Regions from separate parts of the Oceanobacillus aidingensis genome, predicted to be linked through region 1. Evidence: predicted binding sites of a transcription regulator. Region 1 holds the regulator's gene; each other region holds the start of a gene.
The links. The regulator NrdR, encoded in region 1, represses ribonucleotide reductase genes. The targets are predictions, from matches to a motif close to AACACNATATATNGTGTT.
Positions count from the first base shown of each region.

Region 2: ACFO3P_RS13490 (anaerobic ribonucleoside triphosphate reductase) is a predicted target of NrdR. The motif match lies at 2,559-2,576, and genes of this name have one in related genera.
Region 3: ACFO3P_RS22180 (vitamin B12-dependent ribonucleotide reductase) is a predicted target of NrdR. The motif match lies at 3,477-3,494, and genes of this name have one in related genera.

Region 1 is NZ_JBHSFT010000048.1:10,163-16,373, forward strand. Features, by position in the region: gene ACFO3P_RS18615 (methyl-accepting chemotaxis protein) at 1-789, opposite strand, end outside; gene ACFO3P_RS18620 (cytosolic protein) at 1,169-1,552, shown strand; gene nrdR (transcriptional regulator NrdR) at 1,573-2,046, shown strand; gene ACFO3P_RS18630 (replication initiation and membrane attachment family protein) at 2,065-3,396, shown strand; gene dnaI (primosomal protein DnaI) at 3,418-4,347, shown strand; gene ytxC (sporulation protein YtxC) at 4,834-5,673, shown strand; gene thrS (threonine--tRNA ligase) at 6,026-6,211, shown strand, end outside.
Region 2 is NZ_JBHSFT010000020.1:65,605-71,815, reverse strand. Features, by position in the region: gene cobA (uroporphyrinogen-III C-methyltransferase) at 1-956, shown strand, start outside; gene ACFO3P_RS13500 (sirohydrochlorin chelatase) at 1,041-1,817, shown strand; gene ACFO3P_RS13495 (precorrin-2 dehydrogenase/sirohydrochlorin ferrochelatase family protein) at 1,817-2,431, shown strand; gene ACFO3P_RS13490 (anaerobic ribonucleoside triphosphate reductase) at 2,625-4,502, shown strand; gene nrdG (anaerobic ribonucleoside-triphosphate reductase activating protein) at 4,499-4,963, shown strand; gene ACFO3P_RS13480 (cation-translocating P-type ATPase) at 5,351-6,211, shown strand, end outside.
Region 3 is NZ_JBHSFT010000050.1:239,919-246,129, reverse strand. Features, by position in the region: gene ACFO3P_RS22185 (GrpB family protein) at 249-758, opposite strand; gene ACFO3P_RS22180 (vitamin B12-dependent ribonucleotide reductase) at 853-3,417, opposite strand; gene ACFO3P_RS22175 (rhodanese-like domain-containing protein) at 3,747-4,121, shown strand; gene gcvPB (aminomethyl-transferring glycine dehydrogenase subunit GcvPB) at 4,214-5,674, opposite strand; gene gcvPA (aminomethyl-transferring glycine dehydrogenase subunit GcvPA) at 5,667-6,211, opposite strand, start outside.

The DNA of each region.
Region 1 (6,211 bases):
CGCATTGTGTTGAATACGCATAATTAAGTCCCGGGTATTATTTTTAGAAGCATTGAAAATTGCAGCCAGCTGACCTAGTTCATCTTTAGATTTAACAGCTATATCCTCTGCAGATAGATCACCATCACCAAATTTCCTTGCAACATCCATGACACTTACTAATGGGGCTGTGATAGAACGGCGAACATAGAACATTAAACCAATACCAATGAGTATACTTGCACCCAGAACAACGAATGAAATAACCTGGGCAGTAACAATGGCAGAGCTTATTTCGCTATCGATATTATCCATTTGTCCAGTTTGATAGATTTCCATTTCTTCAGCTGCATCAAGCATAGCAGTGTTGATATCCTGTACAGTTGTATTGACGATTTCTGTCGCCTCTTCGATATTCCCATTTTCCACATCAGCTATAATATCTGGCATTGCCTCATTGAAATCATTATTCGGGGCATTAGCCTGATCCCAATATGATCTCATTTCCTCAGATGCTAAATAGCCTTGTAATTCATCTAAATTGCCGTCAAGGTCTGCAGCGACAGCTATAAGATTCTCTCTATGGATATCTTCCTCCGGTTCTAAAATCATTGAACGGGTATGGAGCGCCTGCATCGCAACATCATAGCGGATATTTTCAATTAACATAAGCTGCTCCAGGCGTGAATCCATTGCCTCCCCTACATCATTTTCAATGTTTTTCAAATTCATGATGCTGCTTCCAACAGAAACAGCCAATAAAACAATTAATACAGTAAAAGATAAATTCAATTTCTTTCCTACACTCATTAAAACATACTCCTTCTTTTTTAAAATGACATCTTTATGGATAATGGCTTTCTTAATTACTTTATCGGTTGTTGTTGAACAATATGTAATAAGTCTTTATGACTATTTCATGAGAATAATACCAAGAAATTTAAACGGGTTTATGTTCTATAAATGTCTTTTTAATGTGCTTATATTAAATCCGCAGTTTACTCTATTTTGGGAAAGTAGTTTAAATGTACAAATCATGTTAAAATAATATATACGTATATGTATGTATTTATATGTTTAAAAGAATTGGAAGATACGGTAGAATAAATACGCTGCAATGCTGTTTACAGAGAAAAGAGATGCTTGTAGAATAGTTTTTTATAGCGATGAATATAGGATGTGTATGTTTATGTCAATAGGGTATAAAATGAAACGTTTTTTTAGTAATCATGCAGAAACAAGTGATCATCATATAGATGCAAGCTTAAAAACCAGATATTATAAAGCGAGTAAGAATACTGTTATTCAGGAACTAGAGACGTATTTTAATGGAAGCTCTGACTTTTCGATTCATGCCAGCTCGGAGCAGCATGGGGAGATTAGTGCTGTCAGTAAACGAGGTAAAAAAGTTTTCATTATTGCTACAGTCATTATGGTCCGGCCGTATTATACAGCGCTTGACTTTTCAGTGACTACAGAAACACCTCTCCAGATAGATTTAGGTTACAGTAATAAAATCATAAAAAGAATGTATCAGCATGTGAATGAACAATTACCATTAATAGAAGGGTAAATGAAGAAGGAGTGAACGAAATGCGTTGTTCTAACTGCAATAATAAAAATACGAAAGTGTTAGATTCTCGTCCAATTGAAGAGGGAGCAGCTATACGCAGACGCCGGGAATGTGAGAAGTGCGGATTTCGTTTTACCACTTTTGAACGGATTGAAGAAGTACCACTCATTGTTGTGAAAAAAGATGGCATGCGTCAGGAGTTTTCAAGGGAAAAACTTACCAGAGGGATTATCAGAGCTTGTGAGAAACGCCCTGTGGCGATAGATACGATAGAAAATATTGCTTTAGATGTAGAAAAGAAATTACGGAATGAAGGGAACTCAGAGGTTTCCAGTCATAATGTAGGCGAAATGGTGATGGAAAGACTTGCTGAGGTGGATGAAGTATCTTATGTCAGGTTTGCTTCTGTCTATCGTCAATTTAAGGATATAACTGTTTTCTTGGATGAGTTGAAAGAAATTATCAAGACAGATAAACAAACACAGGAAGAATAAAATAAAGGATGGGTTGAAATGAATGTAATCGGAAAAATCCTTCCTATTGATGGGTACCATGTTGTTATGGATGAACAGCCTTTCATTGATTTTAATGCATCATTGACGCATTTTTATCAGCCGTTGATTGGGATTCAGGCAATTTCGTTATACTATACATTATTTTATGAGGTAGATTATGCGCAAAAAGTGCAGACACATCATACATTAATGACATATTTGAATTTAACGCTGGATAATATTTACCGTGCACGTATAAAATTGGAAGCTATCGGGTTATTAAAGACCTATAAACGAAGAGAGGACAACAGAGATTATTATACTTATAGTGTGCAGCGTCCTTATTCCCCCAATCAATTTTTGGGAGAACCTATGCTGTCCCAGCTATTATTACATCATATAGGAGAACAGAAATATAATGAGCTTTATGCTCGTTATGTAAAGGACAGCATCGCTTATGGGGAAGAGGTAACAGCTGATTTTAATGAAGTGTTTGATACGATTACACCTTCTTCGTCTGCTGTTCTGAATATGGAAAATGAAAAAGAAAATAGAGAAACGGATTTAATGGATTTTTCATGGATAGAACAGTCGCTTCGTCAGCGGTTTATTCCGGCTGAAAAAGTTTTACATTCTGTAAATAAAAAACTCATTTATCAGATGAAGGTATTATATGATGCAGAAAGTATAGAAATAGAAAAAGCACTTTTATGGGCACTTGATGAAGATAACCAATTGAATCAGGAAGAATTTAAATCTGCTTGCCATGATATGTTTATCTCCCGTAATAATGGACAGGCTATCCGTTTAAACGAAAAAATGGCAGCTGTTGATACGCAAGTTTCTATGAAGCAGCCTGCGACAAAAGAAGAGCAGCTGATTCACGAGCTGGAGAACATATCACCAAAGCAGTTATTGGAGGATTTATCTGACGGAAACCATGCTTCGGAGCAGGATATTAAAGTAGTCCGGGAAGTGATGACTAAACAGGGGCTGCCAGCTCCTGTCATGAATGTACTGATTCATTATGTTCTGCTGCAATCCAATATGAAGCTGTCTAAAGCGTATATGGAAACCATTGCTGGCCATTGGTCAAGAGTTGGATTGAAAACAGCAAAAGATGCCATGAACTTTGCTAAACAAGAACAGGAAAAATATAAATCATCCAAAAGTAAACCAAGGAAAAGTAATAATTATAATTATAATAACAACTATAAAAAAGAAGTTGTTCCGGACTGGTTTAATAACCGGAAAAAGACACCATCAAAAAATACAACAGACAGCAATATAAGCGAACAAGAGCAGCAGGAAATTGAAGCTAAGCTGCAAAAATATTTAAATGAAAGCTGAGATGAAAAGGAGGGATAATAGGTGAAACCGATACAATCCGAATTAAAAGCATGGATGGACAAAAATGAGAACTTCAAAACCAATTACACTAGAATAAAAAATGAAATTCTAAGTGATCCCTCTGTTAAAGCATTTTTGCGTGACCATCCGGAACTGACTGACCACGATATTGAAAAGAATTTAATGCGGCTCTATGAATATAAATCACAATCGAAACAATGTGACCGTTGTGCATCTTTCGGAGAGTGCCAGAATTTGATGCAGGGTTACTCTCCGGTATTAAGTATGGATAAAAATGAAATTAGACTGAGCTATGAAAAATGTCATTCACGTATTCAGGTTGAGGAACAGGAAGCACAACAGAAGCTTTTTCAGAGCCTTTATATGCCGAAGGAGATTTTAGAAGCAAAAATGTCAGAAGTGATCCAAGATAAGTCAAGAATTTCAGCTATTGGTGAGATTATCAGCTTTTTAGAAGAAGCAAAAAGCGGGCTGCCGAAAAAAGGATTGTATCTTCATGGATCATTTGGAATTGGAAAAACCTATTTGCTCGGCGCGATAGCAAATGAGCTGAAAAAGAGAAATTACTCTACTACCTTGATTTACATGCCAGAGTTTGTCCGGGAAATAAAAGGTTCCTTTAAAGATGATTCATTTAACGAAAAGATAGATTTCTTTAAGAAAGCGGATGTGTTAATGTTAGATGATATTGGAGCGGAATTGCAATCTGCCTGGTTTCGGGATGAAGTGTTGGGCTCCGTACTGCAATACCGGATGATGGAAGGCTTGCCTGTCTTTTTCTCCTCCAATTTTGATTTGAATGAACTGGAGAAAGAATTGGCAAGCACCAGAAACGGTGTGGAAGAAGTGAAAGCCGGCCGGATTATTGAGCGGATTAAGCAGGTTAGCAGCGTGGTAAAAATGTCCGGTAAAAATAGAAGAGACGAATAACGATTTGAACACACATGATTCACAATCTGCCTTCATAAAAAAAGATTTCCGCTCAGATACGGAAATCTTTTTTTATGAACAGGAAACGTAGGTAAAAAGCTAGAGGGTTTCATGGGGGAGTAAACCTAACAATATTGTCAGGTTAATGAATTTTATTAAATTTGATATAGATAGTAATAAAACCTGTCTAGCGGAGGAAAAACACGTAGACTCCTATGGGAAAGCGTAGTGTTTTTCCGTAGCGGCCGCACTAACCTGACAACATTGGTAATCCTGAACCCCAGAAATATACACCGTTTTCCGCAGCCCCCAAGCTCATTTCCTTTAAAGAAAACTTGCTGACTGGCAGGGTTATCAAACATGGTTTGGTTTCAACTTTTCTTATACTACATGACTTTCATTTGCTAGTCTGACTAGTTTACGCATTTTTATATAACCTTGTCCATATAATTGTAACAGTTTGTAAGTGGATGAGGGTGATATGTATTGTTGGAACTGTATTTTGAATCGGATAAAGAAGTAACGGTTTTTCGTAATCAGTTGACTCCATATAAAAAGCAGATCAGAGTACATCAACAAACAAATGCCTGGAGCAGCAGATTAAGGCTGGAAGGTGATTTAACAGAGAAGGAGTTCATCCATGTGATAAGCTCCGTGATGGCAGAGGTTTTTATAGAAGAGCATCTTTCTGACATCATTATTGGTAAGATTACCGATAATTATTATTTTTCAGATCCGGATGAAATCAACCGTATTTATGATTTTTCTATGTGGATTTTGTTTGAAACAGATTCAGACAATCAGTATTTGCGAGAACATGTGAATACTATAAAGCTTTTGCAGGATATTTTTTTTCGTCATTTAAAAGAACATAAAAGCATTCATTTTAGTGCAATATTGCATTTTCGGCTTGCTTCCTTTTTAGAATTTGTCCACGAATGTGTCGGGAAAGCAATTGAAGAATTTAAACGGGAAGAGGATCATCAGGCATTTATAGATATGCTCCGTCATTATATCGAGAAAAAAGATCCCTGTGTTGATTTGGTTTATATCGAACAGGGAGAGAATTTTATTTTTTATAATGATAAAGGAGAAGTAATTTCTAAAGATATGCTGCGTATGTGGATGTTTCAAGCACCGTTATATGCATTGGGCCTGCATGAAAATGAATTTAATTTAAGTCCGCTTATTGCCATGTCGCCAGCAAAAATAAAAGTGTATGGAAATGATCCGGACGATCCGAAAATCATGACAATAACAAATATCTTTCAAGAAAGGGTGGAATTTGAAACGGAAGGAACTTCTATCCTGTCTCGCGGAGAATAATCCATTGGACTTGCTTTTCAAACCTGAAAGGAATATAATACGAATAGAGTTTGAAAATAAGCTGCTGAGATGAGGACAACATTATTTCCTGATTACGTACTCAGAGAGGGAAGTCATTTGGCTGCAAGCTTCCTTTCGTGAAGAAATAATTACCGCCTCGGAGCATTGCTGCTGAAACGATTGAAAGTAGGCAGTAACGTCCTATCTGCGTTAAAGATCAATGAAGCTGAGGATAAGAGGATTCGTTTATCTTCAGGAATTTGGGTGGAACCACGGCATAAAACGCTCGTCCCTTTGCATAGCGCAAAGAGATAGAGCGTTTTTTTACATTTGATAAAGGAGTTCGATGAACATGGCTGATTTAACAATTATTTTTCCAGATGGAGCTGAAAAAGCCTTTCCGGAGGGAACAACAGGAGAAGATATTGCTGCTTCTATTTCTTCAGGTTTAAAAAAGCAGGCACTTGCAGTTAAATTGGATGGAGAGCCTGTAGATTTACGCCGTCCTCTTCCAAAGGGCGGAAAAATTGAAATTATT
Region 2 (6,211 bases), on a different contig from region 1:
ATCTGCCTTACATTTCAGAACAGCTCATCTCATATGGGCGGTCTTCGGATACGCCAGTTTTATTAATTCAATGGGGCACGACCGGAAAACAGAGAACGCTGCAGGGAAATCTTGCAACTATTGTACAGAAAGCAAAAGCGGCACAGTTTAAAAATCCAGCTATCATCTTAGTAGGAGATGTAAGCACACTGAAAAAAGGAGAAAGCTGGTTTGAAAGCAAGCCGCTGTTTAGTCAGCATTTGCTTCTCGGGCGGGCTGGTGAAGAACCGAGTGAAATGGCCCGGCATTTACGGGAGCAGGGAGCAGAGGTTTTTGAATTTCCGCGGATGCAAAAGAAAAAGCATCTGTTGAAAAAAGCCGATATTCCGGCAAATCGGGATCTTCTTTTTTTATCACCGGCAAGTGTGGACATTTTCTTCGAGTCTCTGCAGGCAAATAAAATCGATATTCGAAGGATTCAAGGTGAATTCTATGGAATTTCTAAAAAAACAGTAAAGGCCATAGAATCCTATCATTGTTTTGGAAAAGAAATAGCAGAACGGAGCCCCGACGCTTCCCCGCTGGTAATATTAGGAGACCCGGAAGGCTTCCATCGAAAAGAGCAGCGTTATCCATTCGTATTTGAGCCTGATTTCATTGCTACGCATAGCTTTATTCGTGTGCAGCAGACGGAGCAAACGTTCAGCCGTCTTCAGGAGGAGGAGCGTATCGAAACGATCATTTTTCCTAATGCGCGTTCTGTGAAAACAGTGACGGAAGGGTTTCAAGCTTGTGGAGAAACGCCAGAAAACATTAGTACCTATGCACGCGTGATTTGTTTTGGAGAAAAATCAAAGCAGGCTGCTGTCAAAGCAGGGTATGCTGTTTCGGAGGTATTATCTGAACCGACCGAAGAAGCACTGCAGGAAGTTCTTTTGCAAAAAGAAGCTCCGCTGGCTGCAGCGGCCTTTTCTTAAAATTTTTAAGTTTTACAATTAATATCGTTCATTAAGCAGAAATTTGCTAGACTTGAAAGAGAATGAGAGGAAGGGGAATACAGGATGCAGGCTATTTTATATATCGGGCATGGAAGCCGGGTACAACGGGGGAATGAGGAGCTTCTGGCTTTTGTAGACAGAGCGAAGAAAAAAAATCCGCAGATTCAGATACAGGAAACCTGCTTTATTGAACTTGCTTCACCATCCATCCAAACAGGCATCGACAGCTGTGTCCGGCAGGGAGCAGCACAGATTGCAGTTGTGCCGGTTCTATTGCTTTCAGCTGGGCATGCAAAGCAGGATATCCCAAAAGAAATAGGGCAGGCAGAAAAACGCTATCCAGACGTAACCTTTACCTATGGAAAGGTGATGGGAGTAGATCCGACAATCATTGATTTACTAAACAAACGCCTGGAAATGGGAGGACTGAAGCAAACCGGTAAACCGCCTGTGTATGAAGAACGCGAACCTGCTTCTGTATTACTTGTCGGGCGGGGCAGCAGTGATCCGGATGCCAATAGCGACCTTGCCAAAATTGCACGCTTATTATGGGAGGCAGCTCCGGTAAATGAAGTAAATACATGTTATCTGGCAGCAACCCGTCCTACATTGGATGAGGGGCTGGAGCAATTGCTTAAAAGTCCTAATTCGGTGGTGTATGTTGTCCCCTATTTGCTATTCTCCGGTGTATTAATGAGGGAGCTGCGCCAGAAATTAGATGAACTGTCTGAACGGACAGATAAACAATTTATTCTTTGTCCGTACTTAGGATTTGATGATCAGCTCGTTACAGTCCTAGTCGATCGAGTCAATACATTGCTGAAAGGAAGAGTCAGCTGATGCACATGCCGCTTTTTTTAGAGGTGAAGAATCAGACCGTCATTGCAGTCGGCGGAGGAGCTGTTGCAGCGAGAAAAATACGTCATTTTTTAGATGCTGGAGCTGCTATCACTATCATTGCGCCGAAGCTTCATCCATTTTTGCAGCAGCTTTATCAAAAAGGAAAAATCAAGTGGCAGGAAAGAGAGGTTCACGAGGGAGAACATTTTAATTGTCTATTTCTTTTATTGATGACAGATAAGAAAGAACTGAATGTGTCCCTTTATGAAAACAAACAGCCGCATCAGCTGGCTTATGTTGCAAATGATGCCATGAAAAGTGATGTATCCTTTCCTGCTGTTCTACAAAGGGGAGCGCTAAGCCTTGCGTTGTCCACCGGCGGTGCGAGTCCAATTTATGCAAAACAGTTAAAAAATAAGCTGGCGGATCAGCTGCCAGCAGAAATAGAAGCTGATCTTATCTTTCTTGATCAGGCAAGAAAAAGAATCCTCACCCTGCCTTTAACACCCGAGCAAAAAAAGCAGATTCTGCAGAAAATTACAGAAGAGGAATTCCTGCGGCAGGGTAACCGGCAGCAGCTTCTGGAAGAAATGCTTGAAACGGTTCAAAAATGACTTAAAAAATTCATAATCGGGATAGAGAATGAGAAGAAAAAGTGGTAAAAGTCATAAAATATCCATTTGAACTTCTTTCTAACCTCCTTTACCATAGAACTATATATAGTTCTGCTTTGTTTTTAAACATACTATATATAGTTTTTGAGTGCGTTGAAACGTATTTGCGGAGACGAAGAAGGAGGAATAGAAGATGGCGGAAGTAATGACTGCTCCTGAAAGTACAGAAGCAGATTTAATGCAGGATTTTCAAGAGATTGTATCCAGCACCAATCAGGATTTAATACAGGAGAATGCCAATGTGGACGGGAAATCACCATGCGGGCAGATGAACAAGTTTGCTAGTGAAAGTGCAAAACTTTATGCGAAAGAAAAGATGTTGAGCCGAGAAGCGAAGCAGGCAATGGAGGATAATTATATTCATATTCATGATTTAGATTATATGCCCACGGGGACAGCGACCTGCTGCCAAATTCCTTTAGGAAAATTGTTGGAAAAAGGGTTTAACACAGGGCATGGACATATGCGCTCCCCACAAAGCATTCTGAGTGCGATGGCATTAGCGGCAATCGTTTTTCAAAGCAACCAAAATCAGCAGCATGGTGGACAGAGCTTCCAGGCGTTTGATTATGATTTAGCGCCGTTTGTGAAGAAGTCCTATCAAAAGCGGCTGCATAGATTACAGCAATATCAGCTTCCCCTTGCTCCACAGGAATTGGAGAAGTTAGCTTGGGAGGAAACGGACCGGGAATGCTACCAGGCCTGTGAAGCGTTTATTCATAATTTGAACAGCCTCCATTCCAGAAGCGGCGGTCAGGTTCCATTTACGTCAATCAATTATGGAACAGATACAAGCAGAGAAGGAAGACTGATTATAAAAAATCTTCTTTTAGCTACACAGGCTGGTTTAGGAAAAGGGGAGACACCAATTTTTCCGATTCAAATTTTTAAAATGAAAAAAGACGTTAATTTTTATAAAGCGGATCCAAACTATGATTTGTATCAGCTGGCTTTGGAAACAACAGCAAAAAGGCTTTTTCCAAACTTCAGCTTTATCGATGCGCCATTCAACTTCGTTTATTATGAAGAAGGAAATCCGGATTCGGAAGTAGCTTATATGGGCTGCCGTACGCGTATTATGGCTAATCGTCATGGAGAAGAAAATAGTCTCGGGCGCGGCAATATCTCCTTTACCAGTATTAATTTAGTGAAAATAGCGCTGACCTCATCAACCGTCGAGGCATTTATGGCGAAATTAGAGGTCTATACGGAAATGGTCATTCGTCAATTGTATGAACGGTATGTATTTCAGGCAAATAAACTTGTGAATAACTTCACTTTTTTGCATGGAGAAGGCGTCTGGACAGGCAGTGACGAATTAAATCCAGAGGATACATTGGAAGAGGTATTGAAGCAGGGGAGTTTAAGTGTTGGTTTTATTGGCCTGGCGGAGTGTTTAAAAGCATTGACAGGTAAGCATCATGGAGAATCAGAACAGGCGCAGGAGCTGGGAGAAGAGATTGTTGCCTTTTTACGGAAGAAATGTGACGAGGCTGCAGAAGACTATGATTTGAATTATTCGCTGATTGCAACACCGGCAGAAGGGCTGAGTGGCCGATTTGTGAAGCAGGATTGCAAGGATTTTGGAAAAAGAGACGGAATTACAGACAGAGATTATTATACAAATTCGTTTCATATTCCTGTGTACTATCCGATTCGAGCTGTGGAGAAAATAAAACGGGAAGCTGTCTATCACCCATATACCAATGCGGGTCATATCACTTATATTGAAGTAGACGGAGATGTCAGCAAAAATATAAAAGCTATCGACACCCTTGTGAAAACCATGGCTGAAAGCGGGATTGGCTATGGCAGTGTAAACCATCCGGTCGACCGCTGTCAAAGCTGCGGCTATACCGGAACGATCGATAACGAGTGTCCAAGCTGTCAAATCGCGGATGAAAGACAATTTGACCGGATTCGCCGTATTACCGGCTATCTGGTAGGAACAATGGATAAATGGAATACAGCAAAAGCATCGGAAGAACGAGACAGAGTGAGGCATGTATGATGGAAACAGCACGGATTTTATCCATTTATCATGATTCAGTCGTTGATGGAGAGGGCTTACGTACGGTTATTTTCTTTGCCGGCTGTCCCCATTACTGCAAGGGATGCCATAATCCAAGGTCCTGGAATATACGGAATGGCAAGGAGATGGATGTGCAGCAGATTGTCGAGGAGGCATGGAATCCATTGACAGATATTACGTTAAGCGGCGGAGATCCATTTTACCAGGCACAGGCTGCAGCAAGTATTGCCAGACAATTGAAGGCGCTTGGGAAAAATATATGGGCGTATACTGGATGGACGATCGAAGAGCTGCGTGAGAACAAAGATCCGCATCAGCTGGAGCTTCTTAACTATGTAGATGTGCTGGTGGACGGACCATTTATATTGGCTGAGCGGGATTTAACCTTATCCTTTCGTGGCAGCCGGAATCAGCGGATTATTGAGATGGGGAATGAGTAGAAGTAACATCGGCAGAAAAACTGACCAGAGACAAGGTCAGTTTTTTTGATGGGCAAAAACTGACTGTTGCAAAGTCTATATTGGCTTTTGGCAGATTAGAGTATATCCAAGCAAGCATAAAAGGAAAAAGAAGTATATAATAGCTTCCATAGCAGCAGGATAAGTTAAATCATTTTTAAAAGATAAATATGAAGATTTTGTAAAGATTCCTTCTTTTCTGCAGTAATAAGGTTTCAATCGAATGAAAAAAGGCAATAGCTCAAGATAAAGAAAAACCTTTCATTGCTGTATTATTTTGAAAATGGGGATGGAATGTGTTGAAGAATGCAAAATAAACAATAAATGCACTCTATAATTGAAAAATGAACAAGCAGGGAGATTTTGAAAATGGAAATGTATCAAAAAAAAGCTGCAGATGTTTTGGAAGAATTAGAGGCTTCCCAACAGGGGCTATCAACCGAAGAAGCAGCATCCAGACTGGATCAATACGGATATAATGAGATAGCGGATAAAGAAAAAGTACCGACGTGGAAGCTTTTTTTAGAGACCTTCAAAGATCCGATGGTTATTGTCCTGTTAGCGGCGGCTGCAGTACAAATATTGATTGGAGAATGGGTAGAATCCATTATTATCTTTTTGGTTCTGCTGATTAACTCGGTAATCAGCGTGGTACAGACGAGAAAAGCGGAAAGCTCGCTGGAGGCATTACGGGATATGTCTGCCCCTGATGCGAATGTGATGCGGGATGGAACCGAAAAAACAATCGCTGCCAAAGAGCTTGTTCCCGGTGATATTGTCTACTTAGAAGCGGGAGACTATATACCTGCGGATGGACGTATGCTGGAAAGCGGCTCTTTACGAGTAAATGAAGGAATGCTTACCGGCGAATCGGAGGCGGTAGAAAAGAACACCGATATCATTGAGGACGAGGCTGCTTTAGGAGACAGACTAAATATGGTGTACAGCAGCTCTTTGGTTGTTTATGGACGGGGAACCTTTGTAGTTACCGGTACAGGAAACCAAACAGAGGTCGGTAAAATTGCCGATATGCTTTCTACTGCAGAGCAGAAAGAAACGCCGTTACAACAGAAATTAAACAGCTTCAGCAAGAAGCTCGGTGTCGGCATTTTGATTTTATGTATTGCTATTTTTGCTGTTCAGGCAGCTCGTATCTGGTTTGGCGACAGTGAGGCAGATACAACCACTGCATTATTAAATGCGCTGATGTTCTCGGTAGCTATCGCAGTT
Region 3 (6,211 bases), on a different contig from region 1:
TTTTATAATCAGCAGGATGATTACTAACTTTCATAATGATTTTTTAAATATTCCGATTTATTTTCAGCTTATTTTAAGCGTATTAACCATGAAAGAGATGGTTATGGAAGAATAATCAGCTGCAGGCGAAATAGACTTTATTTCCTTTTTCACCTTTATTCCGATTAAATATGCAATAAAGCTGATAGAACAGACAGAAGCAATGGGCAATCAATGACCCTACAACTCCTTGATTAATTTATGCGCATTTACTTATTCCTAAACCAATTTAATGCCCGCTGTTCTACCCCCTCTACAAATGTTCTTTTTGCTTTACTGTAAAAAGTAGTATCATCGTATTTTAAGGCCAGTTCTTCTTTCAAATTACTCTCTCTCTCTGCTTCAATAGGGTGGTTCCTTAAATAATCTCGGAATACTAGGTGTCTCTCAACTTCGGGATTATTATATTGGTAAACATGAATATGATGTGTTCTGTTTTCCCCGCCCTTTCGGAATAATCGTCTATTTTTTATTCCCCACTCTCCAGCAACATCGTATCCCAGCAGACGCATCTGATCATTGAAAGCATCCATTTTATTGATATCTTTAACAATACATATCATATCAATAACAGGCTTTGCCTTCATTCCTTTGACTGCTGTGCTTCCGAAATGTTCAAATTTTATTATTTCACTTCCAAACACTCCACTTAAAAGTCGCACCTCATTTTCAAACATTTCAATCCATTTTTCGTTGTATTCAGACAGACGGATTTTCAAATAAACCTCTCCCTGTACATAGATTTTATATATCAAACTGTATTATATACCAAAAAAGAGGGTTCTGTTTATAAACAGAACCACTCTTTATGTCTTACAATCCACATTTCAATTGAGCACCACAGCTGGTACACGTATTACATCCGCCGATATCTTCTACACTGCCTTCTCGGCAGACTGGACAGGTATCTCCCACCTCAGATCCGATTGTTACATTTGTTTTATCTAATTCCTGAATGGTGTCCATAAGAACAATTTTTTTATCTTCTTTCTCATCCGGGAATAATTCTGTCTGCTCCCCTACTTGGTTATCCTCTGCTTTTAAGGTTAAGACCTGCGAATCTCTGCTTCCATCCACATAGACCGTACCGCCTTTGGCACCGCCCTTATACAGACGGCGGTAAACACTTTCTACCTGATCAACGGTATATCCTTTTGGTGCATTTACTGTTTTGGAAATCGAGCTGTCCACCCAGCGCTGAATCACACATTGTGTATCCGCATGCGCTTCCGGACTTAAGTCCATTGCGGTTACAAACCACTCCGGCAGCTCTTTATCCGCTGCTTCTGGATGTTCATTTAAATATTCTTCCACAATATCCGCTTTTACTTCGATAAATTTACCTAATCGTCCGCTTCTGTAGTAAGAAAAGGAGAAGTATGGTTCCAGTCCTGTGCTTACTCCGACCATCGTGCCTGTACTTCCAGTTGGAGCGACAGTCAGCAGATGCGAGTTGCGGATACCATGCTCTAATACGCCTTCCCGAATGTCTGCAGGCATTTTTTGCATATATCCCGTTTGGATGAAACGTTCACGGAGCGTTTTTGTTTCTTCCTCTGTTTCACCCACCAGGAAAGGAAAGCTTCCTTTTTCTTTCGCCAACTCGATTGAAGTGCGGTAAGCAGTAGCTGCCATGATTTCAAACACTTGGTCAATCAGCTTATTTCCTTCTTCTGAGCCATAAGCTGTTTCACAATAAATCAATAAATCATGCAGTCCCATCACGCCTAAGCCGACACGTCTTTCTCCTAAAGCCTGTTTTCTATTTTCTTCTAAGAAATATGGCGTTGCGTTAATTACATTATCCTGCATCCGCACACCAGTTTCTACAGTATCTTTTAATTTTTCTACATTTACCTTTTTGGTATCTTTATCTGCCATTTCAGCAAGGTTGACGGCAGCCAAATTACAAACAGAAAACGGAGCAAGCGGCTGCTCACCGCAAGGGTTTGTCGCAACAACCTGCTGACCATACGCTTTTGCATTTGTCATTTCATTGGCATTATCTATAAAGAAAATGCCCGGTTCTGCAGAGTATGTTGCACAAATATTAATCAAGTTCCACAGTTCCTTTGCTTTCACTTTCCGGTAAACCCGAACACCATAGCCCATTTCTTCCCATTTACGGACATCGCCCACCTCATACCATTGTTCATTATAGGCTTTCATTTCTTCCGGTGTATAATTTTCTACATCTGGAAAGCGCAGCTCATAATAATCGTCTTTTTCCACGGCTTCCATAAATTCCTTTGTAATACAGACAGAAATATTTGCTCCTGCCAGGAAATCCGGGTTATGGACGGAATACGTTCCTCCATCGCGCAATAACTCCGCCGCCTGCTTCATGGCAGCATCTGTGAAGCCGCCTTGGCCGGGGATGGCTTTATAATTGACGATTCCCTGATACAAATCAAATTCTGTTTCTGTCAGCGGGGTAAATTTTAACTTCTCATTTGCCAGCTGCTTCATTTGCTCGTCTTCTGTATTTTCTATTAAATAACGTAAAATACGCGGATTCTGCATTTTAGAAATAATAAATTCTACAATATCCGGGTGCGAATCGACGAGCATAATCATTTGTGCTCCGCGTCTGGAACCGCCCTGTTCAACCAGATTCGTCAATTTGGCGATATCATCCAGCCAGGAGACACTTCCTGAAGATTTTCCGTTGACTCCTCTGGCCAATGTATTTCGCGGTCTTAATGTGGAACCGTTCGTGCCGACACCGCCGCCACGTGACATAATTTCCATTACCTGTTTACGATGATCGGAAATGCCTTCGCGTGAATCTTTTACAAAAGGCATCACATAACAGTTAAAATAGGTTACATCGGTTTCAGCGCCTGCTCCATATAGCACACGTCCCGCCGGAATAAAATTCATAGAAGCCAATTGATTATAGAAAGCATCAAATGATCTGGCTTTTCTTTCTTCAGTTTCCTCCACTTCGGAAAGCCCGCTCGCATTTCTTTTGGCAATTTGTTCATAATAAATTTCCAACGGCTTTTCGATAACATCGAGTGAACGCGTAATCATCCCGCTTTCCCGTTCTTCTTCCTTATCTAAAACTCCGACATAATCGGATTCGACAGCTACTTCCGCCTTGTTTTCTTCCCAATTAATATCTATAATAAATCCTAGACCCCGAGCGGGAAATTTAGGGTCTGCTTTTACGGTTAAAACAACAAAATCACCTTTTTTTAATGTTTTTTTCTCTGTATCTTTATATGCATACCGGTCCAGCATGACCAATCTCGACACGCCTTGATGAGTGATATGCATTTCTTTTGTGATTGGGTGCACTGCTTCAAATTTTTTTATATCTTCATTAAGCGCCTCGATATTAACCTGCCTTAATGACTCGAAATGGATAGTCAATGTTATCGCTCCTTGTCTTGCAATTGATTACTTATTAGTTTATCATAACTCTTCTCCATAAAACAATATATAGTATCTAATTCATTATTCCGACACAATATATAGTTAATTATCAGAAAAGCAAGTAACTTTCATGCAATCTCTGGTTACTTTTTTTATTCCCTTAAAGCGGATTTGAAACACCTCTTTTACCAAAAATAATAATCCGGAACTGGAAAGAGGATATTTTTTTAAGATGAATATCCGCCTGCAAAATAAAAACTTTGAAAAATAAAAACGCTGCCCATATAATAAGAGTGTAGAATATAAAGATAGACGGGGGAAACAAAATGACATTTTTACTCATTGCTTTAGTTGTTCTGCTTGCGATTACTATTTTTCGCTACTATAGACAACGCACTTATTTAAATGTACTGACAGAAGATCAATTTGTAGAAGGCTACCGCAAAGCACAATTGATCGATGTACGTGAGCCGCAGGAATTTGATAAAGGTCATATTCTCGGAGCGCGTAATATCCCGGTAACGCAAATGAAGCAAAGACTTGTGGAATTGAGAAAGGACAAGCCGGTCTACCTGTATTGTCAAAACAGCAGCCGTTCCGCAAGAGCTGCGCAGCTCCTGCATAAAAAAGGATTTGAAGAAATTTATCAGCTTAAAGGCGGATTTAAAAAATGGACTGGAAAGATTAAAATGAAAAAATAAAGCCTTTGTTTTCCATTTTGTGAAAGCTGTTAATTGGGCTAAAAATAAAAGCTGATTCAGAGCATAACCTCTGAATCAGCTTTTATGATGGTTTACGATTCTTCGTACCGCAAGATTGGTTTACGTGCAGCGGTTGCTTCATCCATCCGCTTCACAATTGTATGATGTGGTGCCTCCTGTACAGTTTCCGGGTCTTTTTCTGCTTCTTTTGCTATACGGGTCATGATATCAATAAAGGAATCGAGCGTTTCTTTCGATTCTGTTTCAGTAGGCTCAATCATCATCCCTTCTTCCACATTCAACGGAAAATAAATGGTAGGTGGATGAATATCAAAATCCAGCAGCCTTTTCGCCATATCTAATGTGCGGACGCCAAGTTTTTTCTGAATGCTCCCCGACAGTACAAATTCATGCTTACAATGCTGCGGATAAGGCAGTTGAAATACTTTTTCTAACTGACGCATCATATAATTCGCATTGAGTACGGCATATTCGCTGACCTTTTTCAGGCCCTCTGCTCCCATCGTACGAATATACGTATACGCACGCAGGTTAATACCAAAATTCCCATAGAACGGTTTTATCCGGCCGATAGACTGTGGTCTGTCATAATCAAAGCGAAACGAGTCCTTTTCCTTCATAATTAATGGTTTTGGCAAATATGTTGCCAGCTCTTCGCTGACTCCCACCGGTCCTGAGCCTGGACCGCCGCCGCCATGCGGACCTGTGAACGTTTTATGAAGATTTAAATGTACTGCATCAAATCCCATATCTCCCGGTCTGACATAACCCATAATCGCATTTAAATTAGCGCCGTCATAGTAAAGCTTACCGCCGGCATCATGTATTATTTCTGCCATTTCTAAAATATCTTTTTCAAATAATCCTAACGTGTTTGGGTTGGTAAGCATCAAGGCTGCTGTATCTACCCCGACAACCCGCCGCAAATCATCCAGATCCACTAATCCTTCTTCATTTGATTTCACGGTAACTGCTTCAAACCCGGCTACTGCTGCAGACGCCGGATTGGTTCCATGGGCAGAATCCGGTACAATGACTTTTGTACGGTTATAATCCCCATTGGCCTCATGAAAAGCACGAATCATCATTAATGCAGTCCACTCTCCCTGCGCACCGGCAGCTGACTGTAATGAAACCTCATGCATGCCAGTAATTTCTTTTAATGACTCCTGCAAATCATAGAGCATCTCCAGAGCACCCTGCACCGTGTTTGGATCTTGATAGGGATGAATATGACTGAAGCCTTCCAGACGCGCAATGTCTTCATTAATTTTCGGATTATACTTCATCGTGCAGGAACCAAGGGGATAGAACCCGGAATCTACCCCATAATTGCGGGATGCCAGCCCAGTGTAATGACGAATAATATCCAGTTCACTTACTTCTGGCAGCTTAGGAGGTTCTTTGCGAATATAGACGTCCTCTAATTCTTCCTCTAAATCAAAGGCATCTATTTCCAATTCCGGCAAGCTGTAGCTCGTTCTCCCTTCTTTACTGCGTTCAAATAATAATGGAAAATTTTTATCAGCCATGCATATCCCTCAATTCTTTTGCAAGTTGGTCTATCTCTTGTTTTGTACGAATTTCTGTCACAGCCACAAGCATCTGACCATGATAGGAAGGGTCGATTTTTCCCAAATCAAAACCGCCAAGAATTCCTTTTTCAAGCAATGCAGCATTTACTTTAGTAATGTCCTGATTTAACTGAATGACAAATTCATTGAAGAATGGGCCATCATAAACTATCGAAATACCTTCTTCTTTCAATTTCTTCTTTGCATAACGGGCTTTTTGCATATTCATTTCGGACATTTTCCGTATCCCATGCTTGCCGATAGAGCTCATCGCAACAGAGCTTGCTAATGCATTCAGCGCCTGATTGGAGCATATATTGGAAGTTGCCTTGTCACGTCGAATATGCTGTTCCCGTGCCTGCAGCGTCAGCACATAGCCTCTGACTCCATTTTCATCCTTTGTCTGACCGACCAGACGTCCCGGAACCTTGCGCATTAATTTTTTACTTGTTGCAAAATATCCGCAATGCGGCCCGCCAAATTGGGCTGGAATCC